Regions from separate parts of the Cellulophaga lytica DSM 7489 genome, predicted to be linked through region 1. Evidence: riboswitches for the same ligand, from Rfam matches in the RefSeq annotation. Region 1 holds a riboswitch; each other region holds the start of a gene.
The links. Region 1 has a riboswitch for S-adenosylmethionine ahead of CELLY_RS14355 (Na+/H+ antiporter NhaC family protein). Riboswitches for the same ligand answer to the same signal wherever they lie in the genome.
Positions count from the first base shown of each region.

Region 1 (3,285 bases):
CTGCTTGTAAGCCTTCTAGTGTAGAAATTCTGATTGTGTCTTTATCGCTACCACAGGAAGTTATTAACAACATAACAAGTAGAAACGTAATTTTTAAAGTATTTTTCATTTTTATGTTTGATTGTTTTACACTCCAAAACTAGCCAAACAGTTACTGAGTCTTATATTAGAATATAAAAATGTAGCTATCTAATATATATTTAATTGTAATTGATATATTTTCGTTTTAAAATTACTTTAAGGAACTTCTAAGAAATAAGTACTAAGGTTAGCCCAAACAATGAGCCTATAATTAAGCCTGTAACAACCTCTTTTGGTGTGTGCCTTTTTAATACAAGTCTAGACCACATTACTAAAAATGTAAATAATATAAGAACAACACCTAAACGCCTATTTACAAATATAATAGCAAGTGCTAAATATATGTTTATAGCCACGTGCATAGATATTTTTATAAGAAAATTAATTCCGAAAGAAGCTAAAAGCATAAGCGTAGCTATAGAAAAGCTAGTGCAAATGTAAACAGGCTGTTTTGTATAAAATAAAAAGAAAAGAACCAAAACCATTAGTGGTAAAGCAAATATATACAACGATCTACGCTCCCTTTTGTTAGATACATCTAAGTCTGTATATTTTCCTCTTCTTTTTCCTATATAGACCCAAGCAATTAAAACTAGAAAAAAAATGCCATAAATAAGAGATAAGGTATGGGAAAAGACTGTTTCCTTATCATTAAGATTAAAAATTAAAATTAAAAAAGGAAATAGCAACAACGGGTGTCCTAATACAGATATAAATTGAGCTATTTTAATTTTCATTTAAACCATTTATTATCACAAATATAGTTTTATTTGTAGAAATAGTTAATTAATTAGTACAAGTGTTTACTTTGTTTTAAATGACATTACAATACAAAGACATAGAGCAACAGTTTATTGGTTATGTAAATACCCCAACACTATGGGTAAGCAACAGCGTGTATGGTTTAAAACAGTTTGAACTAGAAAAAAATGATACTCCAAAATTTACTGATAAGATACCAACAAATTTAAGATTAGGAAAAAGGGTAGAACGCTATGTTAGCACAGATTTTAAGCAATCTAAAGACATTACTATTTTAGCAGAAAACCTACAAATACAAAACAATAAGCTTACTATTGGTGAAATAGACTGTATTTTAATAAAAAACAAAATAGCCTATCATATAGAAATAATTTATAAATTTTACCTGTTTGATGATACGGTTGGTAGTACTGAGTTAGATTATTGGATTGGACCAAACAGAAATGATTCTCTAATTAAAAAGTTAGATAAACTTAAAGATAAGCAACTACCACTACTCTACAACACCCATACAACCCCAATAATTAAAAAGCTAAATTTAAGTTTAAATAAAATTAAACAACGTGTATTTTTTAAAGCACAACTATTTACACCTTACAAAAGAAGTGTAAAATTTAAGCAGTTAAATAAGAACTGTGTAAAAGGTTTTTATGTTAAGCATGCACAATTAGAGCAATTTAATAAGTGTAAGTTTTATATACCTAACAAAACTAATTGGCTGCAAGAAGTAAAAACACAAGTAAACTGGCTAACATATAATACATTTACTGCAGAGGTTAACACCTTAATTACTGCCAAAAAGTCTCCATTATGCTGGATAAAATTTCCTAACGGAGAATTAGAAAAGTTTTTTGTTGTTTGGTGGTAAAAAATAACAGAAAATTATGATTTTATCTCGTTGTTATGCTTTAGTTTTGCGCACTTAATTATCAAGAATCTCAAAAAAAAGAGATAGCAACCTGCAATAACGAGCAAGGTGCTAAAAAAGGATAAGCCAATACTTTGGAAAAAATGTTAATTTAACTCCTTATTATTTGTCTTTTTCTTATTGTGATTCTGCAAAACAATAAAAATGACTGCAATAAAAAATAGTACACCAAAGCTTATAGCATTATTACCCTTATTTGTATTTGTATTTACATTTTTAGGCGTAGGTATTTATCAGAACGACTTTTATGCATTACCAGCGCCTATAGCTGTTATTGCAGGTATTATAGCCGCTTTTTTATTATTTAAACAAACTATTAATGCTAAAATTAATACACTTTTAGAAGGCTGTGGAGATAGTAAAATACTAACTATGTGCCTTATATATTTGTTGGCTGGTGCATTTGCAACAATTACCAAAGAAACAGGTAGTGTAGACGCTATTGTGAGTTTAGGGTTAGATATAATTCCTATACAATACATTTATTTTGGAGTGTTTATTATTGCTGCCTTTTTATCTATATCTACAGGTACATCTGTAGGTGCCATTGTAGCTTTAACACCAATTGTTATAGGGTTTGCAGATAAAGGTGGTGCATCTTTAGCCGTGCTTTGTGGTGCACTTTTAGGTGGTGCTATGTTTGGAGATAACCTTTCTGTAATATCAGATACAACTATTGCAGCAACACAATCTTTAGGAGTTAAAATGAGCGATAAATTTAAACAAAATATAAAAATTGCATTACCAGCAGCTTTAATTACAATTGTTGTATTAATTTTTAAAGGAGCAGATTTAAATGCGCATAGTTTAGAAAATACAACCTATAATTATAACCTACTAAAAATAGTACCTTATGTATTTGTAATTGCACTATCTGTTATTGGTGTAAACGTTTTTGTTACCTTATTACTTGGTGTAATTTTAGCTGCAATAATTGGTATATTTTACGGTGACTTTACGCTAATTGAATCTACTAAGTATGCATATGCAGGATTTACGAGTATGACAGAGATTTTTTTGTTATCCTTATTGTCTGGTGGCTTAGCTGCTTTGGTTGCTAAAAATGGAGGGATAGACTATATTCTAAATAAAATAAAAACACTTATAAAGAGTAAAAAATCTGCACAATTTGGAATTGCCACACTAGTAAGTACGGTTAATATGGCTATTGCAAATAACACCGTTTCCATAATTATTTCTGGTACTATTGCCAAAACTATAAACGATGAGTATAAGTTAGACAATAAAAATACGGCTTCAATATTAGATATTTTTGCCTGTATTACACAAGGATTATTACCTTATGGAGCACAAGTATTAATGATTTTAAGCTTTTCTGAAGGAAAACTAACATATACAGACTTAATAAGTAATACCTGGTATTTACTTCTGTTATTTATCTATACCATAATATACATTAGTTTAAATCCGTTTAAATTGAAGAAATATGACATAAAATAATACACAACACTCTTAAAATTTATCTAAAAAACTATCTTCGCGGCCATGTGGAT
Region 1 is NC_015167.1:3,276,339-3,279,623, reverse strand. Features, by position in the region: gene CELLY_RS14370 (hypothetical protein) at 1-109, opposite strand, end outside; gene CELLY_RS16770 (phosphatase PAP2 family protein) at 249-818, opposite strand; gene CELLY_RS14360 (DUF1853 family protein) at 899-1,711, shown strand; SAM-I-IV-variant riboswitch at 1,765-1,865, shown strand; gene CELLY_RS14355 (Na+/H+ antiporter NhaC family protein) at 1,916-3,232, shown strand; gene CELLY_RS14350 (DMT family transporter) at 3,278-3,285, shown strand, end outside.

Region 2 (3,285 bases), 1.1 Mb from region 1:
CAATTGGCGCGGTGTGCAATTCTGCTCCAAATACCTGATATGACAAGTCTATATCTTGTGTGCTACCACTTAGCGTTGTATATTTTTTTAGTTTGATATGATGCAACATAGTAAGCTGTTTTAACCTAAATAATTATTAGGTTATTTGTAATTTATTTTGAGAACGTAAGTTTATTAAGCTGTAACTGTAGATATAGCTTTAAAAGCCTCTTCTAAGTCTAACTTTAAATCTTCTATATCCTCTAAACCAACAGATAAACGAATTAAATCTTGACCAACACCTGCAGCCTCTTGCTGCTCTGCTGTTAATTGTTGATGCGTTGTACTTGCTGGGTGAATTATTAAAGATTTTGTATCTCCTATGTTTGCTAAAAGAGAGAATATTTTAGTGGCATCTGTTAGTTTTTTAGCAGCTTCAAAGCCACCTTTTACACCAAATGTAACTAAGCCACTTTGACCTTTTGGTAAGTACTCCTTAGCTAAGTCATAGTATTTATTGCTTTTTAACCCTGGATAGTTTACCCAAGCAACCTCATCTCTACCCTCTAACCAAGTAGCCAATTCTAATGCGTTTGCACTATGTTGTTTTATACGCACTGGTAAAGTTTCTAAACCTTGTATAATTTGGAATGCATTAAACGGACTTAAAGCTCCTCCGAAATCTCTTAAACCTTCTAAAATTAATTTATACGTAAATGCAGCATTACCAAGAGCCTCACTATACACCAAACCGTGGTACCCGGCAGATGGTTCTGTAAACTCTGGGAACTTTCCATTTGTCCAGTCAAAAGTACCTGCGTCTACAATTGCACCTCCTAAAGAAGTTCCTTGTCCGCCTATGTATTTTGTTAGCGAGTGTATTACCAAGTTTGCACCGTGCTCTATTGGGTTTAATAATGCTGGTGATGCTACTGTATTATCTACAATAAATGGCACTTGTGCTGCTTTTGCTTCTTTAGAAATTGCTTTTAAGTCTAAAACATCTAGCTTAGGATTTCCTAATGACTCTACAAAAAATGCTCTTGTATTTTCTTTCACTGCTTTACCAAAACTCTCTGGATTAGATGCATCTACAAAAGTAGTTGTAATACCTAATCTTGGTAAGGTTACATTTAACAAATTAAATGTACCACCGTACAAACTGCTAGATGCTACAATGTGGTCTCCTGCTCTTAAAAGCGTTAATAAACCTGTAGAAATTGCTGCTGTACCAGATGCAAATACTACTGCTCCTACACCACCCTCTGCTGCTGCTAGTCTGTCTTGTAATATTTGATTTGTTGGATTGTTTAAACGCGTGTAAATAAATCCTAATTCTGATAAAGAAAATAAGTTTGCTGCGTGGTCTGTATCTTTAAAAACATAAGACGACGTTTGATAAATAGGCACTGCTCTTGTACCTGCTGTTTCTGATGGAGTGTGACCTGCGTGTAATGCGTTTGTTGCTAATTTTTGAGTACTCATAATTTTGTTTTTTATAGTTTAAATTGAAAAAATAAAAAAGCCAAAACCGCGTCTTGCCGACTTTGCAAGATGGTTTAAAATTAAATGAGTTAAAAAGAAATTGGAAATTTACCTTTTTTGAAATAAAAAAGCTTGTTTCGTTATCTGCCTATAGTACCGATGTACTTGGTAGAATTTAGCACCTTCTTTGTATGAACAAAGGGTTGCTAAGGCTTCATTGGGTCTAATCCCTCCGCCTTTCTTGATAACTATTCAATAAGTGTTTTGAACTTTGAGCTACAAATATATGTTCAGAAAAATTTAATATCCTAATCTTTTTTGAAAAAATATTGATTTTAACCTTTTTAACAAGCTTAAATAACAGAAACACAATAATTGTTTGTTTTTGTAACGATTTTTTAAATTAAAACTTTATTTGTGTTAGGGATTGTAGTGAAAATCCTTTTTTATTTTTCTTAAAAAAGATTGCAACAAAAAGCCCGACCCTTGTGGTAACACCCAAATAAATAGCAAAATATTAAACACAAAAAAAGTGCTTTACCGTTACAGCAAAGCACTTATATATTATTAAAAACTTATTTTAAAGGTTAAAAGCGGTTTTTACTGCGCTTACCATATCTAGTTTTTCCCAAGTAAAAAGTTCTACTTCTTTCTCTACCTTACCATTGTATGGAGACTCAAAAACTTTTGTGATTGTTTTTGGTTCTTTCCCCATATGACCATAAGCTGCGGTTTCTAAATAAATAGGGTTTCTTAGCTTTAAACGGTCTTCTATGGCAAACGGGCGCATATCAAAAATTTGCGCTACTATTTTGGCAATTTCTCCGTCTGTTAAATTTACTTTTGCAGTACCGTATGTGTCTACATAAATAGAAGTTGGCTCTACCACACCAATGGCGTAACTTACTTGTACCAAAATCTCATCTGCAATACCTGCTGCTACTAAATTTTTAGCTGCGTGCCTTGCTGCATATGCTGCACTACGGTCTACTTTACTTGGATCTTTACCACTAAATGCACCACCACCATGGGCACCTTTACCACCGTAGGTATCTACTATAATTTTACGTCCTGTAAGACCTGTGTCTCCGTGTGGACCACCAATTACAAATTTACCTGTTGGGTTAATGTGGTACTGTATTTTGCTTGTAAATAATGCTTGTACCTTCTCTGGAAATTGCGCTATTACTTTAGGCATTAAAATAGAGATAATATCTGATTTTATTTGCGCTAACATTTTTTCATCGTTAGCATCAAAATCGTCATGCTGTGTAGACACAACAATAGTATCTATACGCTGTGGCACATTATCATCTGAATATTCTATAGTTACTTGCGCCTTAGCATCTGGGCGTAAATAAGAGATTTGTTTACCCTCTCTACGCAATGCGGCAAGTTCTTGTAATATTTTATGCGAAATATCTAATGCCAGTGGCATATAGTTTTCTGTTTCTTTGCTAGCGTAACCAAACATCATACCTTGGTCCCCTGCTCCTTGCTCTTCTTTAGAGCCACGGTCTACACCTTGGTTAATGTCTTGTGACTGCTCATGAATTAATGAGATAACACCACAAGAATCTCCACTAAACTGGTAAGCTCCTTTTGTGTAACCAATGTTATTAATTACCTCACGTGCTATGTTTTGCAAGTCTACATAGGTATTGCTTTTTACCTCACCTGCAAGTACTACTTGCCCAGTTGTAACTAGGGTTTCACAAGCTACTTTACTTTCTGGATCAAAAGCTAAAAAATTGTCTAATAATGCATCACTAATTTGATCTGCAATTTTATCTGGATGTCCTTCACTTACAGATTCTGATG
Region 2 is NC_015167.1:2,205,465-2,208,749, reverse strand. Features, by position in the region: gene thrA (bifunctional aspartate kinase/homoserine dehydrogenase I) at 1-109, opposite strand, end outside; gene CELLY_RS09870 (O-acetylhomoserine aminocarboxypropyltransferase/cysteine synthase family protein) at 175-1,464, opposite strand; SAM riboswitch class I at 1,602-1,715, opposite strand; gene metK (methionine adenosyltransferase) at 2,045-3,285, opposite strand, start outside.
Region 2: it holds a riboswitch for S-adenosylmethionine, as region 1 does, so the genes downstream of both, CELLY_RS09870 (O-acetylhomoserine aminocarboxypropyltransferase/cysteine synthase family protein) here and CELLY_RS14355 (Na+/H+ antiporter NhaC family protein) in region 1, are expected to answer to the same signal.

Region 3 (3,285 bases), 1.1 Mb from region 1:
TTTAAATGAGAGTAGATACTCATTAGTAAGTACAAAATTAAAATTATGATTAAGACAGATATATTAATTATTGGCGCAGGACCAACAGGATTGTTTACCGTTTTTGAGGCAGGTTTGTTAAAACTAAAATGCCATTTAATAGATGCATTGCCACAACCAGGCGGACAATGTGCAGAGATATATCCTAAAAAACCAATTTATGATATTCCTGCTTTTCCAGAAATTTTAGCAGGTGATTTGGTTACCAATCTAATGGAGCAAATAAAATCTTTTGAGCCTGGTTTTACACTAGCAGAAAGAGCAGATACTTTAGATAAGTTAGACGATGGTACTTTTGTGGTAACCACAAACAAAGGCACAAAGCACAATGCACCAGTTGTTGTAATTGCTGGTGGTTTAGGATCTTTTGAGCCTAGAAAACCGCAAATAGAGAACATTCTTAATTTTGAGGATAAAGGTGTTGCTTATATGATTAAAGACCCAGAAGTATACAGAGACAAAAAAGTTGTTATTGCTGGTGGTGGAGATTCTGCATTAGACTGGGCAATATTTTTAGCAGACGTAGCAGCAGAAGTATCTTTAGTACACCGTAGAAACGAGTTTAGAGGTGCTTTAGATTCTGTAGAAAAAGCATCAGAACTTGCAAAAGCAGGTAAAATAAAATTGTTTACAGAGGCACAAGTAACCAAACTATACGGAGATGATCATTTAGAGGCTGTAGTTGTAAAATACAACGACGAGGAAAAAGGAGAAAGCTATGTAGAAGTAGATAATTTTATTCCGTTATTTGGACTATCGCCTAAATTAGGACCAATAGGAGATTGGGGATTAGAAATAGAGAAAAATGCTATAAAAGTAGACAACTCTTATGATTACCAAACCAACATTCCTGGTGTATATGCCATTGGTGATGTTAACACCTATAAAGGAAAACTAAAACTAATTTTATCTGGTTTTCATGAAGCAGCCGTAATGTGCCAAAGCGCATACCAACGCATAAACCCAGGCAAACGCTATGTAATGAAATACACAACCGTAGGTGGTGTAGAAGGTTTTGATGGTTCAAAAAAAGAAGCCAAAAAAGAAGTTGTACAAAGCATTTCGTAAAAATATTACAATTTTAAGCCTATATGTGTAAAAAACACGTGTAGGCTTAAAAATTACCAGCAATATTTGGTTATAAAAAAGTTGTGCTGTTACTTTGTGGCATAATTAGTTCATTAATACACTGAAAACGTTATCAAGAAAGGTGGAGGGATTAGACCCTATGAAACCTTAGCAACCCTTTATTCTTATTTAAAGAAGGTGCTACATTCTACTACGTTGTTACATACAACACGGCAGATAACTCACAAATTAGTAAAGACATTCACAGTCTTCTCTCATTTACCTTACTTGATATTTTATTTATAGCGTTCCATTTGTTTGCAAGCACAAATGGCCAGGCTTTCTGCTGTATTTTTTGGTTTTAGCAAACAGGTTTTACAAACCGTTGCAACCAAAAAGATGCCGCATCAATCCTTAACGCACAACACAATATTATACGGTACAATGAAAAGGATACAAGACATATTAAAAGAAAGAATTTTAGTGCTAGACGGTGCAATGGGTACAATGTTACAGCGCTACAAATTCACCGAAGAAGATTTTAGAGGCAAACGTTTTGCAGACTGGGAACATCCATTACAAGGCAATAACGATTTACTCTCTCTAACTCAGCCAGAAGCTATAGCAGAAGTACACCGTAAATATTTTGCAGCTGGGGCAGACATTGTAGAAACCAACACCTTTTCTGGTACAACTATAGCAATGGCAGACTATTTTATGGAAGATTTAGTGTACGAGCTAAATTATGAGTCGGCACGTATTGCAAAACAAGTTGCAGATGAGTTTACAGCAAAAGAACCACACAAACCAAGGTTTGTAGCAGGTAGTATTGGACCCACCAATAAAACCGCAAGTATGTCTCCAGACGTTAACGACCCAGGTTTTAGAGGTGTTACTTTTGATGAACTTAGAATAGCTTACAAACAACAAGTAGAAGCATTGTTAGATGGTGGCTCAGATATCTTATTAGTAGAAACCATTTTTGATACCCTTAATGCAAAAGCAGCACTTTTTGCCATAGAAGAAGTAAAAGAAGAGCGTAATATAGATGTTCCTATAATGGTAAGTGGTACAATTACAGATGCCTCTGGCAGAACCTTATCAGGGCAAACAGCAGAAGCTTTTTTAATATCTATAAGTCATATTCCTATTTTATCTGTTGGTTTTAATTGTGCTCTAGGAGCAAGTCAATTGGTACCGCATTTAGAGGTATTGGCAGCAAAAACAGATTTTGGAGTATCTGCACATCCAAATGCAGGTTTGCCAAATGCATTTGGTGAGTATGATGAGACTGCAGAGCAAATGGCAGCACAAATAAAAGAATACTTAGATAAAAGCTTGGTAAATATTGTTGGTGGTTGTTGTGGTACAACACCAGAACACATTAATGCAATTGCTAATTTGGTAAAAGATTACAAACCCAGAAATATTGCTTTAGAAACTGTCTAATATGAAAAATTTAAAACCTAAATATTTAAAACTTTCAGGATTAGAACCATTGGTTGTTACACCAGATACTAACTTTATTAATGTAGGTGAACGTACTAACGTAGCTGGTTCTAAAAAGTTTTTAAGGCTAATAAAAGAAGAAAAGTTTGATGAAGCTCTAGATATTGCACGCCACCAAGTAGAAGGTGGGGCGCAAATTATAGACATTAATATGGATGACGGACTTATAGATGGCAAAGAAGCTATGGTTAAGTTCTTAAACCTAGTTATTGCAGAACCAGATATTGCTAGAGTTCCTATAATGATAGACAGCTCTAAATGGGAAATTATAGAAGCTGGTTTACAAGTGGTTCAAGGTAAATGTGTGGTAAACTCTATAAGTCTTAAAGAAGGAGAAGAAGAATTTATACACCACGCCAAACTTATTAAGCGTTACGGTGCAGCCGTAATTGTAATGGCTTTTGATGAGGTAGGACAGGCAGATAATTATGAACGTAGAATAGAAATAGCTAAACGTTCTTATGATGTTTTGGTAAACAAGGTAAACTTTGCACCAGAAGACATCATTTTTGATCTTAATATTTTTCCTGTTGCTACCGGTATGGATGAGCATAAACGCAACGCCATAGATTTTATAGAAGCTACAGCTTGGGTAAAGGAAAATTTACCACATTGTAGTGTAAGTGGAGGTGTTAGTAATGTGTCGTTTTCTTTTAGAGGTAACAACCC
Region 3 is NC_015167.1:2,220,936-2,224,220, forward strand. Features, by position in the region: gene CELLY_RS09925 (NAD(P)/FAD-dependent oxidoreductase) at 46-1,107, shown strand; SAM riboswitch class I at 1,235-1,351, shown strand; gene CELLY_RS09930 (homocysteine S-methyltransferase family protein) at 1,552-2,556, shown strand; gene metH (methionine synthase) at 2,558-3,285, shown strand, end outside.
Region 3: it holds a riboswitch for S-adenosylmethionine, as region 1 does, so the genes downstream of both, CELLY_RS09930 (homocysteine S-methyltransferase family protein) here and CELLY_RS14355 (Na+/H+ antiporter NhaC family protein) in region 1, are expected to answer to the same signal.